4 regions of the Margalitia sp. FSL K6-0131 genome follow, and region 1 is predicted to be linked to each of the others. Evidence: riboswitches for the same ligand, from Rfam matches in the RefSeq annotation. Region 1 holds a riboswitch; each other region holds the start of a gene.
The links. A riboswitch is a leader RNA that binds a small molecule or an ion and turns the genes downstream of it on or off. The one in region 1 is predicted to bind S-adenosylmethionine.
Positions count from the first base shown of each region.

Region 1 (4,557 bases):
ACTTCCATAGGACTTCTTTCTTCTATTGTAATTTCATCACCTGTGTTAATGGTTAAATCAAAGCTTGTCGAAGGAGCAGCAACATAAAATGGGATGTTAAGGGCTTTTGCTATTAATGCTAACCCAAAAGTGCCGATTTTATTAGCTGTATCACCGTTTGCAGCTATTCGATCTGCTCCAACAATGACTGCCTTAATTCCCTTTGTTTTCATTGTATGAGCAGCCATATTATCGGTAATTAAGGTAGTTTCTACACCTGATTGCTGAAGTTCCCAAGCGGTTAATCGTGCTCCTTGTAAAACAGGTCGGGTTTCACAAACGTATACATGAAATTGTTTTCCTTTTTCCCTAGCAAGATGAAAAGGAGCAAGCGCTGTTCCATATTTTGCAGTAGCGATAGAGCCTGCATTGCAGATGGTCATCACGGAGTCTCCGGGATGCAGCAATGTTAAGGCGTTCTCACCAATTTGCCTGCACATTTCCTCATCTTCCGCTTGAATTTGAAACGCCTCATGAAGAAGAGTAGTTTTTGCTTCGTTAATGGAACGAACATTTTCCAATGATTTTTCTAAACGATTAAGCGCCCAAAATAAATTTACAGCGGTCGGTCTTGAACTGGCCAAGTAGCTTTTTTCTGTGTTTACTTTCAACTTAAATTGTTCAAGTGTTTCAAAGTCATACTTTTGCGCAGACATTGCAAGTCCATATGCTGCCGCAATTCCGATTGCAGGCGCTCCCCGAACCTTTAGTGTAACGATCGCATCATATACATCCTCAATTGTAGTCAAATTAATATAATCTGTATGATGGGGAAGATTTTGCTGATTTAAAAGTTTAATATGATCTTCCTTCCATTCTACAGATATCGGAATCCGTATTGTTTGAACCATTCTAATACTCCTTTTTGCCTATTATTCATTGATGTTTTGTTTTATAAAAGAAATATAGTCTTCCATACCATTAATTTTATGGCGATAAAGAATACAAGCCCTGCCTAGCTTTAAAGCTGTCTTTTTCGCAGCAATTCTCACCTTTATATCCGTTATTCCATCTAAATCCTTTACATGTGAAAGACCAATGGTACGGCGGATTAATTCACAGCCCGCAAAGCCGATAGAGTCCGTAAAGATTTTTCCAAGGATATACGGCAAATAGCTTTCAATCTCCGCAAATGGTTCAAGGCAATCTTTTTGCCATGAATCGGTGAAAATCGTTTGAAAGATATCCCAAGTTTTTTCTAAATGATTTAGAATTACTTGTCTTTGTTCACCAGTTCTTACGATTACTTGAAAAATTAGATTCGCAAAAAATTGGCCAACGTCGAAACCAAACGGGCCATAGAAGGCAAACTCGGGATCAATGACCTTTGTTTCGGTTATACTGGCAAAAATGCTGCCTGTATGTAAATCTCCATGCAGAAGGGCTTCGGTTTCAGTAAGAAATTGCTTCTTTAATTTGGCAACCTCGAATTTTAAGGATGCATCTTTCCATATCTCACGCACGGTATCCTTTAGTTCCTCTTCAAAATCATTTGTATCAACATCAAAAAATGGATCTGTAAAGACTAAGTCCTCCGTAATTTTGCATAGTTCTGGGTTGGAAAATTGTTTCACCAAATCCTTCTTCTTGAAAGGGTGAAGAGCATAATCGGATGTATAAAACAATGTCTTTGCTAAATATTCTCCAACATGTGAAGAAAGCAGCGGATAGTTTTGACCATCGATTAAGCCAGTACGGGCAATAGTTAAATGAGATAGATCCTCCATAACGGTAATCGCCAAGGTTTTGTCAGTATGATAAACCTTTGGTACAAGATGCGAAACAAACTCACCGTGAGTTTTTAAGGCATTAGCCTCGATTTCAGAGCGATGGATGGTTAACGGCCAGCTTTCTCCAACCACTTTAGCATAAGGAAGAGCTTGTTTTATAATAATTCCTTTTTGCTTTTCATTATCGACAATATGGAAAACTAAGTTTAAATTGCCATCGCCTATTTCTTTACATACAAGGTTTTCTTTATTGGTAAACAGTTGTAAGTTGATTGCTAAATTAATCGCTGATTCCACTGTTAATGGTTTGTACGTGTTTTCTGTCAATACTGCCATGATAACTCCTCCTTCAATAACACATTAAATGCAAATATAGATAGTGTTTTCTTGTTGCTCAGGGATTTATAAAATTGAACCTTGTGGATAACTTTTTGAAAAGTTGTCTACGTCTAGCTTCAAGTGAAATTGGCACTTCAAATTTCACCAGCGCCTATCGGCTAGTGGATTTCTCCGTCTCCTCCCTACGATAAGTCAACATCAGTTGAAAATGGAAGTGCTATTTTCACTTGTTCGTGAACTACCTCATTGTGTTTCCTTTATCTCGAGGTGAGCGACTACGAAATCCATACGCCGATGGGCAAGGCGCTTACGCATTTGTTCTTAAGAGGCTTTTCAACATTAGAAAAGCCTCTTTCCACATAGAAAGAGGCTTGAAGTCATCTTCGCACCTCTTATCTGCCAGAAGGAAATCCTTCTGTTGGAATTAGCACCGTGCCTTATGGGAAAAATCCCGGCGCATTCATTAGCGCCCCGTTTCACAACGGTATTACGGTCGGTTGCTGGGCTTCATCGGGCCAAATCCCTCTGCCTACTCTTGATAAGAGAAAATTAAGTCATAATCAAATATTCAATTAACGCTATTTTACAAACATAAAAATCATTTTGTCAATAATAATAAAAAATTTTAATAGAATTCTGGTAATCTGTCAGCAAAAACAGGGATTGTGTTTCGGACCTTTGAAACGGTTTCTAAATCAATTTCTCCCGTAATGAGCTGTTCATTTTCCGTTCCTTCCGCAATAATCTATAGTGATAGGTAAGAGTTTGATGTAATCTCCGTCTTTTCCCCCACTTCACACTGAGCGAGCCCCTTTCAGAGCACTCAGCGTTCCATCGTTTCCAACTGATACAATAAATTATTTTAAACTACTATTGGTTCATTTCCAGATTCAGTTCTCAAGCGATTAAGCTTGTTAAACTGTTTCGTATTAAGATTTAGAGTTCGAAGAACCTCCCGGATTCTATCAGGATTTTTCATGTATATGAGTTTATGTACTTTGGAATCTATAATCACTAAGTTAGAGTACTTATCAGTGCCACCCATCCTACGGGGCTTAACGTTATGACAATAGATTCTATCGATTCCTATTACTTCACCTGTTACATAACATTTTCCATACTGGGCTACGTATTTTGATATTTTGTTGTCGTTGTACTCAATGCTCCGATTGACAGAATAATTGGACATGACATATTTCAAAACATCTCTTGGTATGGCTTTAAGATTGCTATGAACTTTCTCACGACCAACCTTTGAAAAGTTGCATATATTTTGTGAAAAGTTCATTGGCTTCTTGTGATGTACTCCGGTGATTGGAAGTAAAGGTGCATTTTGAACTACATATACCTTAGTATCTGATTTTATCCCTTGAGTTTTCTTTTTAAATTCTTCGGATGTCTCTTTGAATCTAATAACGCTCATGTTGTTTCTTAATCTGGTTTTAATGGCTTTGCGCAAACCGTAGCTAATCTCCGTTAAATCAAGATATATTTTCGTGGCATATCGGTAGTAATTTTGTATACCAATTAAGGTGGTATTATATCGAATTACATTTTCTGCTATAGGATTCTTTTGAATTTCTCGAACTCTATCCTTTAATACTCTTTTGGTTTTAGTGATAGCTTTATCAGTCATGTTTGTTTTTGCTACCCAACCAAATTTAGATTTTCCTTGAGGAACCAATTTGACTTTAAAACCTAGAAAAGTAGAAGAGTTCTTTTTTAAATTGACTACTTTAGATTTGTCGGCATTGACTTCAAGACCGAGTCTTTTCTTAAGAAAGTCAACTGTGGCATGATAGTATCGCTTGGCATCCTTATATGTTCTACACATGATTTTAAAATCATCAGCGTAGCGTATAATATAGCCATCCTTGAGATTAGTGTATTTCCTAGCATATTGACGAAACCCAATGGTGGTCGCATTTTTAGGTTTGTAAGTTTCCCATTGATTGCTGACCCACCAATCCAGTTCATTAAGAACAATATTGGACAACAAAGGGGAGATTATCCCACCTTGCGGTGTTCCTTTAGTAGGAATTCCTTCACCCTCAATTTCGGATTTAAGAATTTTAGAGATAATACAGAGTAGGGACTTATCTCTTATTCCAATTGTCCATAGCTGCTTCAAAAGTTTTCCATGATTGACATTGTCAAAGAAACCTTTTATGTCAATATCAACACAGTAATGATGATGTCCAATGTTCATGAGACTAATCATCCTACTAAGTGCATGGTGGGTGCTTCTGTTTGGTCTAAAACCATAACTGTGGTTATGGAATTTTGCTTCACAAATTGGTTCAAGAACTTGCAAAATACTCTGTTGAACCAATCTGTCCCAAATAGTAGGAATGCCTAAAGGTCGCAATTTATCGCTTCCTTCTTTAGGTATATACACTCTTCTAACCGGTTGTGGTTGATACCAATCCAACCTATCTCTTACACCACG
Region 1 is NZ_JBBOZS010000001.1:3,636,809-3,641,365, reverse strand. Features, by position in the region: gene mtnA (S-methyl-5-thioribose-1-phosphate isomerase) at 1-890, opposite strand, end outside; gene mtnK (S-methyl-5-thioribose kinase) at 912-2,105, opposite strand; SAM riboswitch class I at 2,498-2,653, opposite strand; gene ltrA (group II intron reverse transcriptase/maturase) at 2,971-4,557, opposite strand, start outside.

Region 2 (4,557 bases), 2.2 Mb from region 1:
ATAATGTAAATAGGATTCTACACTATATAAATCAGACGACTGGCTTTCCCTGCGAAATCGCTGCGAAAAAAGCTTTGGACTCCGGTATGTTACCATTCCTGCCATTCTAGCAACCTCAAAGCCTTTTACCTCATGAGAAAATTGATAATATCCGTTTTGGAAATTTGGATCTCCTTCAATTGCCGCAATTCCTATTCGGTTAAAAGCAATTCCGTAATCACTCAAATATGGGGTAGACGCAAGCACGAAAAGCTGTTCCATATCATTCGGATACAAGACTCCCCACTCCAACACCTGCATTCCGCCTAATGATCCGCCAATCACCGCTTTCAGCTTTCCAATACCTAGCTGATCCAGTGCCAGGCGTTCTGCCTTAACCATATCGCGGATGGTTATTGCCGGAAATGCTGAGCGATATGTGTCCTGAGTATCAGGATGGATAGATAAAGGTCCTGTCGATCCGTCACAGCCTCCCAAAACATTGAATGTAATGACTTGCCAATGATTCGTATCAATATACTTACCGCTGCCAATGAGCCCGCTCCACCAGCCGGGCTCTCTTTCCGTTCCGATGGAGAACTGGTTTCCTGTCAAGGCATGGCACACCAAGATGACCGGCGCATCCTCAGGTCCACGTCTTTCATACGCGAGTTCAATATTTAAAACCCCGCCATTTTCCAGTTTCATGTTGCCGATACTAACGGTTTGAATTTTTGTCATGAGACCGAAACAGCCGTTGCCTTTAAAATAGCTTGCTCAAGATCTGCAATGATATCTTCTGCTGCTTCTAAACCAACAGATAAACGAATTAATTCTTCCGTTACACCGGTTTGTTTTAAATCTTCCGCACTTAATTGCTGATGGGTAGTAGATGCAGGATGAATAATCAATGATTTTGCATCACCGACATTGGCAACATGTGACCATAGTTGAATATTGTCAATCACTTTGCGTCCTGTTTCTCTTCCGCCTTTGATACCAAAGTTCACGATGGAACCAAAGCCATCTTTGAAATACTTTTTCGCTAATTCATGGGATGGATGACTTTCTAATCCTGTATAGCTTACCCATTCAACTGCAGGGTGACTTTGTAAAAATTGCGCGACCTTTAAAGCATTTTCATTATGTTTCGGAACACGTAAATGTAATGTCTCAAGACCTTGTAAAAATAAAAACGCACTATCTGGACTTAATGCCGGCCCAAAGTCACGAAGCAATTGGACACGAAGCTTTGTAGCAAAAGCGGCTTGTGGGACATCTACTCCGTAACGCAAACCATGGTAGCTTGGGTCTGGATCTTTAAATCCAGGGAATTTATCGCTGTTCCAATCAAACTTTCCGCCATCGACAACAACACCGCCGATTGCTGTACCGTGTCCGCCAATCCATTTGGTTGCTGAGTGTACAACAACATCTGCTCCCCATTTAATCGGGTTTGTTAAGTATGGCGTACCGAAAGTATTATCTACAATCAATGGAATGCCATTTTCATGAGCAACTTTTGAAACGGCTTCAACATCTAATACGTGTAAGCTTGGATTTCCAATAATTTCTGCAAACAATGCTTTTGTTTTTGGAGTGATTGCTTTTCGAAAATTTTCCGGATCATCTGCATCGACAAATTTCACATTAATACCATACTTTGGAAGGGTGACTGCAAATAGATTGTAAGTTCCCCCATAAAGGTTACCAGCTGCTACGATCTCATCCCCTGTACCTGCCAGGTTTAAAATGGAAAAAGCAATCGCTGCTGCTCCAGATGAAAGAGCTACTGCTGCTGTGCCACCTTCTAAAAGGGCTACTCGTTTTTCAAATACATCTACAGTCGGATTTCCAATTCGAGTATAGATGAAACCTTCCTGTTCTAAAGCAAACAATCCTTGAGCATAATCCGTATCTTTGAAAACATAGGAAGTAGTTTTATAAAGGGGAACGGCGCGAGAACCAGTGACTGGATCTGCTTGTTGACCTCCATGAAGTAATAAAGTTTCTGGGCGAAGCTGTTTTTGTTCTGTCATTTTTACATTCCTCCAATTTTTGATTAGGTTTTCATCGAGAAATTTAAAGACAGGGGTGAGGTTCTAAAGAGGAATTAAAAAAGCCCTCTTCATAAGAAGAGGGCTTGTTATGCAGGTTCCTCCCCTTATCTTTCAGATCTCATGGATCTGTAGGAATTAGCACCTTATCAAACTTATGTGTTTGATGGTTGCCGGGCATCACAGGGCCTAGTCCCTCCGCCGCTCTCGATAAGAGTATTCGTTTAGTTTTCATAAAATTTAAAATTGCTTCTAATGTGCATTATAGAAGAGTGATAATTCATAAGTCAATAGTTTTTTTAAAATTTTTTAAATACTCGCTTTTTAATGTGTTGCAAATTCCGCCATTAAAGGGAAGCTTGGATGGCTTGCTCAAATTGTTTAATTATATCGCTTGCACTTTCAATTCCTATTGAGATGCGAACCACTTGTTTATTGATTCCAATTTTATCTTGGAGTTCCGGCGGTAATGCCCGATGAGATGTTCCAAGCGGATAGGAAACAGTTGTTTCAACGCCGGCTAAGGTAGGAACGATTTTTACCCAGCCAAGAGATGAAAAGAATCGGCTAATATCGCAATTTTCCCCTAATTCAATTGTTACTATGGCTCCGTTCCCTTTTTCCGATACATATTCAGGATAGTAAACTTTTTTTACAGAAGGATTTGCATGTAGCGCATGTGCTAACTCTTTAGCATTTAATGCCTGACGTTCCATTCTTAGTGCTAAAGTTTTTAAGCCACGGCATGCAAGCCACGCCTCAAATGGACTTAAATTTGCGCCGAGGTTGACTACTTTTTCACGTGCTTTTTTCACAATGTCAGTGTGTCCCACTAAAACTCCTGCGGTTACATCACTATGGCCGCCTAAATATTTGGTCGCACTATGTACAACAAGGTCGACTCCTTCCAGATATGGCTGCTTTAAATAAGGACTCGCGAAAGTATTGTCTACCATCGTGATAATAGATTTTTCTTTTGCAATTTCGACAAGTTTTCCGATATTCTCCACTCGTAAAAATGGATTGGTTACCGTTTCGGTATAGAGTAGTGTTGTGTTTTTTTGAATGGCGTTTTTCACTTGTGCGCTATTTTCAAATGGAACAAAGGTAGTTTCAATACCGAATTGTTTCAGCTCTTCTTTTAATAGATGATAGGTTCCTCCATAAAGGTCTTCCGCTGCCACAACGTGATCTCCCGCTTTTGCAACAGATAAAATTCCCGCTAGAATGGCAGACAGTCCTGACGAGGTTGCCACTCCAGCTGGTGCACCTTCCAAAGCTGCAACTGCTTGTCCCAGTTCATCCGTATTCGGATTTCCCGTCCGACTGTACAGATAAGGAGATTTTCCTTGGTAGAATCCCTCCAATTCTTCTAAAGACGAGAAAGTAAAAGCCGTTGTTTGATAGATTGGTGTTGTTTTGCTATGGATAGAATTCGTGTTTTTTAATGAATTATGAACCACTTTCGTATCGAATGAAACATCCAATTTCCACACCCCGCATATTAGTAGTTATGGCTCTTTTCATAAACTTTGTTGCTTTCGAAGCGAACACCTAAAAAACATAAAAAGCAACAATCCTTAAAAAATTGCCTATTTAATTAAACAGATTGTACGTCTGGAATGTCTTGATGTCAAAGGATTTTTTTAAAAAAAGGGGGAATGTAAAAGTGGAACATGGATGAAGAGACAGGTCCCTAATCCCAAAAGGCGGGACGAGGGACCTGTGCTCTTTTCCACTATAATATTGGTGACAGTAGGCGGGAAACGGATTCTTTAAAACGTATATACATTGGGCGTTTTCGATAATCCTCCAGGGTGAGTTCCCGAGATTTTTTCATATCCTCTTTGTAAATGTTTTCGAGTTTTTTCGCGATATATTGGCTATATAAAAAGGCATTTACTTCAAAGTTTAAGCGGAAGCTGCGGTTATCAATATTGGCTGTTCCAACGGTTGCAATTTTTCCGTCCACCACAAGCATTTTCGCGTGAATAAACCCATTTTCATAAATATAGACCTTCGCATTTGTTTTCAAAAGCTCTCCAACATTCGAATAGGTTGCCCAGTACACAAACATATGATCCGGCTTATCCGGAATCATCAAGCGCACATCAACACCTGATAAGGCTGCGATTTTTAAGGCATTGAGCAAACTATCATCCGGGATAAAATATGGTGTCTGCATGTAAATATATTTTTTAGCAGAATTGATCATTTTAATATATCCGTTTTTAATTTGCTCCCATTCCGAATCAGGTCCGCTCGAAACGATTTGGACATCAGTATCTCCTGTTGATTCTATATCAGGAAAATATCTTGTTTCATATCGGATTTCCTTTGAGGATGCCTGATTCCAATCAAGAATGAATCGTGTTTGCATTGCATAAACAGCTTTGCCAGAAATTTTCAAATGAGTATCTCTCCAGTAGCCAAACTTATCATCTAAGCCTAAATACTCATCTCCAATATTAAAACCACCGATATAGCCTATCTCTCCATCAATAATAGCAAGCTTTCGGTG
Region 2 is NZ_JBBOZS010000001.1:1,451,168-1,455,724, reverse strand. Features, by position in the region: gene metX (homoserine O-acetyltransferase MetX) at 1-720, opposite strand, end outside; gene NSQ59_RS06895 (O-acetylhomoserine aminocarboxypropyltransferase/cysteine synthase family protein) at 717-2,018, opposite strand; SAM riboswitch class I at 2,141-2,253, opposite strand; gene NSQ59_RS06890 (trans-sulfuration enzyme family protein) at 2,384-3,523, opposite strand; gene cls (cardiolipin synthase) at 3,775-4,557, opposite strand, start outside.
Region 2: linked by a shared signal. The riboswitch ahead of NSQ59_RS06895 (O-acetylhomoserine aminocarboxypropyltransferase/cysteine synthase family protein) and the one ahead of mtnK (S-methyl-5-thioribose kinase) in region 1 are both predicted to bind S-adenosylmethionine.

Region 3 (4,557 bases), 1.9 Mb from region 1:
AACCAGTCGAAACATGGTATTTTCCAAATTACACACATTATTTTCCGCCTATAATAAATCGGCAAATTGTTTCGGATTTATGTTCATGGATGAAAAAACAGGCACTGACATGATAAAATAGTTGTAAGAATGCAGATAAGGTAAAGGAGAAAAATAAATGGGAATGCCTTTAGAACTTAATACGATGATTGTGACAAAAGGAAATGAAAAACGATTAGACGATAATTTATTTATATTAGAAAAAGCGGGGTATCGCCTATATCCAATCGATATACCAATTGATGTCAAGCGGACGTTGGAAAGTGATTCAAGCGGAACAGCTGTTATTCAAAAGGTAGAATGGGAAAAAGAGAAAACAACGATTTTTTATCAGTTAATTTCCTTGAATTCTACAAATTAAAAGGGTGACCAAATTGGTCACCCTTTCTATTATAATTTCTTTGGACCTCCTAATTCCACAATTTCCTTGTCAACATTTTTGAACTTTTGGAAATTCAATTGGAATTTTTCAGAGAGTTCCTTTGCTTTTATAATATACTCATCTTGGCTAGCCCAAGTTTTATTTGGTAATAGTACTTCATCTGGAACACCTGGAACATGTAATGGAATATTTAAGCCAAAGATTTCATCCTTTACTGTTTCAGCATGGTGCAATTCTCCTTCTAAAGCAGCTTGAACCATGGCGCGTGTATAGCTTAATTTCATACGTGATCCTACGCCGTATTCTCCGCCAGTCCATCCTGTATTTACAAGGAAGACATCGACTCCGTATTCATCAATTTTTTTACCGAGCATTTCCGCATAGACCGTGGCAGGAAGCGGAAGGAATGGTGCTCCAAAGCATGTCGAGAATGTTGCTTCTGGAGAAGTAACCCCGCGCTCTGTTCCTGCAAGCTTCGATGTATATCCACTTAAGAAGTGATACATTGCCTGCTCTTTTGTTAATTTACTGATCGGAGGCAAGACACCAAATGCATCGGCTGTTAAGAAAACGATTGTTTGTGGATGACCTGCTACACTTGGTTCAACAATATTATCGATGGATTGAATCGGATAAGCGGCACGTGTATTTTCTGTCAATGTATTGTCATCATACATTGCTTCATGTGTATCAGGATTTACCATTACATTTTCCAAAACAGATCCAAACGTAATGGCATCATAAATTTGCGGCTCTTTTTCACGGGTTAAACCAATACATTTTGCGTAGCAGCCGCCTTCTATATTAAATACCCCATTTGCTGACCAACCATGCTCATCATCCCCAATAAGCTTGCGATTTGGATCTGCGGATAACGTAGTTTTTCCTGTACCGGACAGGCCGAAGAATAATGCTACATCGCCTTCCGGACCTACATTTGCGGAACAGTGCATAGGTAATATTCCTGCTTCAGGCAATAAATAATTCATTATGGAGAAAATGGATTTTTTCATCTCTCCAGCATATTCCGTTCCGCCAATTAAAATAATTCGGCGTTCAAAGGACACAATGATAAATGTTTCCGACTTAGTGCCATCTACTTGTGGGTCTGCTTTAAAATTTGGAGCAGATAGAATCGTAAATTGTGCCTTATGATCCGCTAATTCTTCTTCTGATGGGCGGATAAACAATTGATGTGCGAATAAATTATGCCAAGCATATTCATTCACAACCTGTATAGGAAGACGGCTTTTTTTGTCTGCACCGGCAAATCCTTTAAATACAAATAATTCATTTTGATTTTCTAAATATTGAATTACCTTATGATACAGTTTGTCAAAGACTTCTACAGAAATTGGTTGATTGACAGAACCCCAATCAATTTTGTCTTTTACAGAAGGTTCTTCAACAATAAATTTATCTTTAGGGGAACGCCCAGTATATTTTCCAGTTTCAGCCTGAACTGCTCCAGTTGAGGTTAAGATTCCTTCTTTACGCGCTAATATTTTTTCCACTAAACGTGGAACGGATAATTGAGTATAAACATTATTTCCATTTAGTAATTCACTTAATTCAGTAGATAAACTTATTGAATTCATGAATGCGTTACCATCCTTTATGAAAGAATAAAAAATTTTTAATCGCTTATGTCAATTAGTATAACACAATTAAATAATTAGTCTATACTATATATGCTTATTTTTTAAAAAACACAAAGTTTTAACATTTCGATTTCTTTCCTTATTTAAGCCATAACATTAGTATTTTTGACTGAAGGAACATTATTCCGATTTTTAAAAATGGGCTTTATATAAGGCTGTTTTCGAATAGATTGTTAAAAACCCAAAAGCCGAATTTAATCTGTTCCTTTTCGTCACTTTTTCCTAAAACCTGAGTAGATTGGTTTCGAGGCATCTTTTCTATAAAGTATCATTCATATTTAACCTTAATAAGGTTGTTATACAAAAGCAACTAAGTTTAAGAAAAGCCTTAAATAATATTGAAAAAATGCATGAAGTAGTTGACACGGTGCGACAAATTGCGTATGATTTTACCTTGAACGGATACTCTTATCCCGAGATGGCGGAGGGACAGGCCCGATGAAGCCCAGCAACCAGCTTTTTAGGTGCATATAATAAAAATGAAAGCTTAGTAGATAAGTTGAAGAGTCATTTTTATAAGCATGCTAAAATGAAAAGGTGCTAACCTGTAGCAAGGTAATTCCTTGAACGATAAGAGTGAAAGGCGTAAAAACGAATGTGAACCTTTCCTCAAAATATAAATAGGAAAGGTTTTATTTAGTTATTCGCCCCAGCCTAAGTAAATGCAAAATGCGAATGAATGCAAATAGCATCTTGAAAGAATCGAGGATAAATTCTCCTGATTATTTCATACTATTAGGGAAATGAGTACCGTGAGGCGTAAATATAGAGTTTTTGATTTATCTCTAAGGGAGGAAAAAAGATGACAAACAAACGTCGTTTATTCACATCCGAATCCGTGACGGAAGGTCATCCGGATAAAATATGTGACCAAATTTCGGATGCCATTTTGGATGCGATTTTAGCAAAGGACCCTAACGCACGTGTGGCTTGTGAAACATCTGTGACAACAGGTCTTGTACTTGTTGCAGGAGAAATTACTACCAGCACATATGTGGATATTCCAAAAATTGTTCGTGAAACCATTAAAGATATTGGATATACTCGTGCAAAATATGGCTTTGATGCTGAAACATGTGCGGTTCTTACATCTATAGATGAGCAATCTGCCGATATCGCAATGGGTGTTGATAAAGCATTAGAAGCACGTGAAGGACAAATGTCTGAAGAAGAAATTGAAGCAATTGGTGCAGGGGACCAAGGATTAATGTTTGGTTTTGCATGTAATGAGACAAAGGAGTTAATGCCTTTGCCAATTTCCCTATCACATAAGCTTGCACGCAGATTATCAGAAGTGCGTAAAGAAGAGATTCTTCCATATTTACGCCCGGATGCTAAAACACAGGTAACGGTTGAATATGATGAAAATGGCAAACCAGCAAGAATTGACACGATCGTTATTTCTACACAGCACCATCCAGAAATCAGCTTAGAGCAAATTCAACGCAATGTGAAAGAATATGTTATTGGTCCAGTTGTTCCTAAAGAATTAATCGACGAAAACACAAAATATTTCATTAATCCAACTGGTCGATTTGTTATCGGTGGACCACAAGGGGATGCTGGATTAACAGGTCGTAAAATTATCGTTGATACGTATGGTGGTTATGCACGCCATGGCGGTGGTGCATTCTCAGGTAAGGATCCTACAAAAGTGGACCGTTCCGCAGCATATGCTGCACGTTATGTTGCTAAAAATATTGTAGCTGCTGGCCTTGCAGATAAATGTGAAGTACAGCTTGCTTATGCAATTGGTGTAGCAAAGCCGGTATCCATCTCCATTGATACTTTTGGTACAGGAAAGGTTTCAGAAGAGGAATTGATTGAAGCGGTTCGTGAAAACTTCGACCTTCGTCCTGCTGGTATCATTAAAATGTTAGATTTAAGACGTCCTATTTATAAGCAAACGGCTGCTTACGGACATTTTGGACGCAATGATTTAGATTTACCTTGGGAAAGAACAGACAAAGCGGAAGTTTTAAGTCAACTTGCAAAATAGTGGTTGAAAGAAAATGGAGGGGTTACAGAACGATATTGTAACTCCTCTTTGTTTTTTATCGAAGAGGTAAATTAGTGATTATTATTGAATTAAATGTATGCTTAAACGTGAACGGGTGCGCATAAGTCGGTACTAAACGCCAACGAATTATTTAACAGAGCTATTCGTAAGAACATTTTGGAAAAAAATATTTGTCGGGATAAGTAAAATGGCTACTGCAAAAACGAAATAAAAAATGATAGTATAAGGTAGTATGAATTTTTTAATGACTTTTTTCTTGTACTATTGCTTTTGTAAAAGAAAAATCTTATAACCATCTTCATCGGATAAGATTGCCCGAAACAAAGTCTAAGATTTAAAACAATGATGAAAAGCAATAATTTATAAGAAAAATAGCATTGTTCAAAAGAAGCTTAAAAAAATGGAGTAGGTGAACTACATAATGTGTGGATTTATAGGTTGTGTACACGACCGTT
Region 3 is NZ_JBBOZS010000001.1:1,750,701-1,755,257, forward strand. Features, by position in the region: gene NSQ59_RS08515 (alpha/beta hydrolase family protein) at 1-113, shown strand, start outside; gene NSQ59_RS08520 (DUF2584 domain-containing protein) at 158-400, shown strand; gene pckA (phosphoenolpyruvate carboxykinase (ATP)) at 430-2,019, opposite strand; SAM riboswitch class I at 2,488-2,659, shown strand; gene metK (methionine adenosyltransferase) at 2,885-4,081, shown strand; gene asnB (asparagine synthase (glutamine-hydrolyzing)) at 4,524-4,557, shown strand, end outside.
Region 3: linked by a shared signal. The riboswitch ahead of metK (methionine adenosyltransferase) and the one ahead of mtnK (S-methyl-5-thioribose kinase) in region 1 are both predicted to bind S-adenosylmethionine.

Region 4 (4,557 bases), 3.1 Mb from region 1:
TGCGAACACCATTAACATCCATTATGGGATATCTAAGGCTCATTGAGGAGGATCGATATAATGATGAGGTCGAGCTCCGTTACTATGTGTCCATTGCCTTTGATAAGGCAATAAGATTAGATCGAATGGTGAGCGATTTATTTGAGTATACTCGTGTAAACTTTGGTACCATCCAGCTCGAGTATGCAAGGATTGATTTAGTTCAGCTCTTATCCCAAGTTTCGGCGCAATTTTTGCCGCAGCTGGAAGAACGACAAATGGAAATTCAATTAAAAAGTGAATTTGAGAGTATTTTTATTGAAGCAGATGGAGATAAATTGGTAAGAGTGTTCGAAAATTTAATTTCAAATGGACTGAAATACGGAAAAGAAGGAAAATGCATTGATATAAGGGTTGGAAAAGAAAAAAACATGGTAGTTGCAGAAGTAGTGAATTACGGGAATCCCATACCAGAGGAGGATTTGCCGTTTATATTTGAACGGTTTTATAGGGTGGAAAAATCCCGTTCCATTGATACAGGTGGATCCGGGCTCGGTTTAGCAATCACGAAAAGCATCGTGGAGCTCCACAATGGAACGATTGAGGCAACAAGCAACAAGAATGAAACCAATTTTAAAATTATGCTTCCAATGGAGAGATTGCCGAATAGCAGGTAATCTCTTTCTGTCTTAAAGGATGGCTTTTTTCAAACCTTCACATCATTAGCTTTTTTTAAGCTTTTCTTTAGAAATCCTTACACGGCATTTAAGTAATTTCCGTTAAAGTTAATATGGGAAAATTTTCAGGGGAGTGAAAGGGATTTGAAGAAGATCTTTGTCCTTATAGCGGTCATAGGAGGTATATTTCTATTTCAGCATTTTGATATGGGAAAAAACATGAAGTTGAATTTCATCCATTCCAATTCAGAAAATCTGCCGATCCAAGGGGAAGCAGGAGTGCTGATGGATGAGGATAACGGGAATATTTTATTTGCAAAAAATGAAAATAAACGCCTTTATCCTGCTAGCACCACGAAAATCCTAACTGCGTTGGTTGCGCTTGATAAAGGAAATCTGAATGATCTGGTGCGGGTGGGGGATGAAGTTTCCTTAAGAACTACTGATGAAAGCTCAGCCGGTCTAAAACGAGGTGATGTGATTCCATTAAAGGTTCTTTTGCGAGCAATGCTTCTTCCATCCGGAAATGATGCTGCAAGAACGATTGCTATTTATATCGCCAAGAAAGATAGTGGGAAACCGAATATGAGTCCAGAGGAAGGGATTCACTATTTTGCAGGGTTAATGAACGAGAAGGCGAAGGAAATTGGGGCAACCCACTCGAATTTTGTAAATCCTCATGGGCTTCACGATCCAAATCATTATTCTACTGCAAAGGATTTGGCTATCATTGCAAGAGAGGCAAGAAAAAATCAAGTCTTCCGTGAAATTGTCAGTGAGGAAACCTACAAGGATTCCTTTTTCACCTTTTACAATCGAAACGAACTTGTAAACCGAGGCAGTGACAACTTCTTTCAAGGAGCAGATGGAATTAAAACAGGTTTTACCGATCAGGCGGGACATTGCTTAGTGTCATCCGCGACAAGAGATGGGAAAAACCTTATATCTGTAGTGCTGCATTCAAGCAAGGAAGGGGTTTATAAGGATTCGACTGCCATGCTGAATTATGGATTTCAGCGGGAATATGCGAGTAAATAGATAGAAAAAGGTTAAAAGAACAAGCGGATGTTCTTTTAACCTTTTTTAGTTAATTTTATATAATTTGTAAGTAGTAAATTAAAGTAAATTTAGAATTACGTGAATACTAATGTTATTATATGAATGTTCATAAGCTGTCTTTAGGGGGTGGATTATGTTATTACTTATTGGTGTAGCGGCAGGCATTGTAATATCAGTAATTGGGTCTCTTTTCATTGGAATGATACCTTATTTGTGGTTTCCGGATTTATTTAAGCTATCCATTGTCCAATCTATTTTAGTTTATTTATTCATTACTTTTAAAGTTAAACCGATTATCCCGGGCTCAAAGCTCTGGATATATAGCTTTTTTTCCTCGCTTTTTATTATTCTAATAGGTTTTTTAATTAATGATCGAAATATATTCATAGATCCTAGTTCTTATAATATTGACGATATCATCAAATGGGTGATCATATATTCCATTGGTGGGGCAATAATTGCATCTCCATTAAGCTATGCCATCATTAAGTCAATCTCCCACTTAAAGCAAAAATTATTAATTAAACCGTAAGTTTCAAAAAACTCTTGACTTATTTTAAAAATCGCAATATTATTAGTCTTGCAAGTTCAAAAATTAAATAAAAAACGCTATTACTTATCCAGAGAGGTGGAGGGACTGGCCCGATGAAACCTCGGCAACGGGTTTGCTATTTTTGCAAATACCGTGCTAATTCCTGCAAATCGAGAAATCGATTTGAAAGATAAGAAGTAGAACGGCTTATTATATAAACCCTTCTTCTTATCTTTATATGGATAAGAGGAAGGGTTTTTTGGTTTTTCAAAGGGGAAACTCATGAAAATAGGCCGTCAAATTAATTCTAAAACCAAGTTATCTCATCAGTTTACTTGATTAAAATTCACTTAGGAGGGAATGACAACTTGATTGAAATTAAAAATGTCTCAAAGGTTTATCCAGGGAAGCCGCCGATTCATGCATTAAAAGATATTAATTTGACAATCGATAAAGGATCCATCTTTGGGATCATTGGTTTTTCAGGGGCTGGAAAAAGTACTTTAATCAGATGCCTAAATAGATTGGAAGAACCGACAGAGGGGACAATCCATCTTAATGGATTGGACTTGATGTCATTAAATGAAAAGGAGCTGCGTAAAACCCGCAGGAAAATCGGTATGATTTTTCAGCATTTTAATTTACTTTCTGCTAAAACGGTCTTTGATAACATTGCCATGCCGCTATATTTGGAAGGCAAAAAGAAGAAAGATGTTCAGGCAAAAGTAAAAGAATTGATTGAATTCGTTGGTCTTACTGGGAAAGAAAATGTTTATCCTGGCCATCTGTCTGGCGGGCAAAAGCAGCGTGTCGGTATAGCAAGAGCATTGGTCACCGATCCGGATTTATTGCTTTGTGATGAGGCCACGTCCGCTCTCGATCCTGAAACAACAAAGAATGTTTTGGAGCTTTTGCGCAAAGTAAACAAATCATATAACCTCACGATTGTTTTAATCACTCATGAGATGAGTGTTATTCGAGATTTGTGTGACAAGGTAGCGGTTATTGATAATGGCGAAATCGTAGAGGAAGGGACAGTATATGAAGTATTTACCAATCCACAAAAAACGATTACTCGCAACTTTGTTAATACGGTGTTGCAAAATGAAGTTCCGCCTAGTCTTTCCAAAACACTTTCAAGCGGCAAGTTTTATCGACTTGTCTTCTTGGGTGACAGAGCAGCAAATCCATTATTATCGGAGGTTTCCAAGAAATTTGATATTCACTTAAATATTCTGTACGGGTCCATAACAGAGCTGCAGGATAGACCATATGGAAACTTGTTTGTTGCACTGGAAGGATCACAGGAAGAGAGTAGAAAGGCTATTCAATTTATTTTAGAAAATGGTATAGAGGTGAAGGAGGTTTTACCACATGGAGCTTAATTGGGAGTTTTTCTGGCCGCAGTTTTTGCAGGCGTGCCAAGAAACGTTTCTGACGGTGCTCGGTTCCTTCATTTTTGGAACCATCATCGGATTGCCATTAGGCATTATCTTAGTTGTGACTAGACCGGGGCACATTATGGAAAATAAAGCAGTCTTTACTGTTTTGAATACGATTATCAATATTGTCCGATCCGTTCCGTTCATCATTTTGCTAGTTGCAATTATTCCTTTTACAAGGCTCATAACGGGAACTTCAATCGGAGTAGCAGCCGCAATTGTCCCTTTATCGATTTTTGTTGGACCTTATTTAGCTAGATTAATAGAAAATTCGATGCTGGAGGTAGATAAAGGGGTGCTGGAAACGGCATATGCAATGGGGGCTACGAAATTTCAAATTATCACGAAATTTATCCTTCCTGAAGCCATACCATCTTTAATTCTTTCGTTTACCACTGCGACGATTGGTCTAATCGGATCAACGGCAGCAGCTGGTGCCGTTGGTGCAGGCGGGTTGGGAGACTTAGCAATTACATATGGATATCAACGATTTATCACTATTGTTATTGTGATTACCGTTGTATTGCTTGTCGTTATAGTTCAACTAATTCAAAGTTTAGGAAATTCATGGTCAAGATATGTGAGGAGGAAAAGAGGATGAAAAAGTTTTTTGTTATTTTTGCAGCATTAGTTTTAACCGTTTCTGTATTATCAGCATGTGGATCTAGTTCCGCATCATCAAGTAATGGAAAAACACGTACGATTAAAATTGGCATCAATGGTGATGACAGTGATCTTTGGAGAATTATTCAAAAACAAGTGAAAGGTGACGGCATTAAGTTAAAAATTATTTCTTTTTCTGATTATGTTCAACCAAATACAGCATTAAATGATGGAAGCCTTGATTTAAATGCATTTCAAACAATCA
Region 4 is NZ_JBBOZS010000001.1:498,919-503,475, forward strand. Features, by position in the region: gene NSQ59_RS02565 (sensor histidine kinase) at 1-656, shown strand, start outside; gene NSQ59_RS02570 (D-alanyl-D-alanine carboxypeptidase family protein) at 801-1,694, shown strand; gene NSQ59_RS02575 (hypothetical protein) at 1,849-2,247, shown strand; SAM riboswitch class I at 2,329-2,444, shown strand; gene NSQ59_RS02580 (methionine ABC transporter ATP-binding protein) at 2,616-3,632, shown strand; gene NSQ59_RS02585 (methionine ABC transporter permease) at 3,622-4,290, shown strand; gene NSQ59_RS02590 (MetQ/NlpA family ABC transporter substrate-binding protein) at 4,287-4,557, shown strand, end outside.
Region 4: linked by a shared signal. The riboswitch ahead of NSQ59_RS02580 (methionine ABC transporter ATP-binding protein) and the one ahead of mtnK (S-methyl-5-thioribose kinase) in region 1 are both predicted to bind S-adenosylmethionine.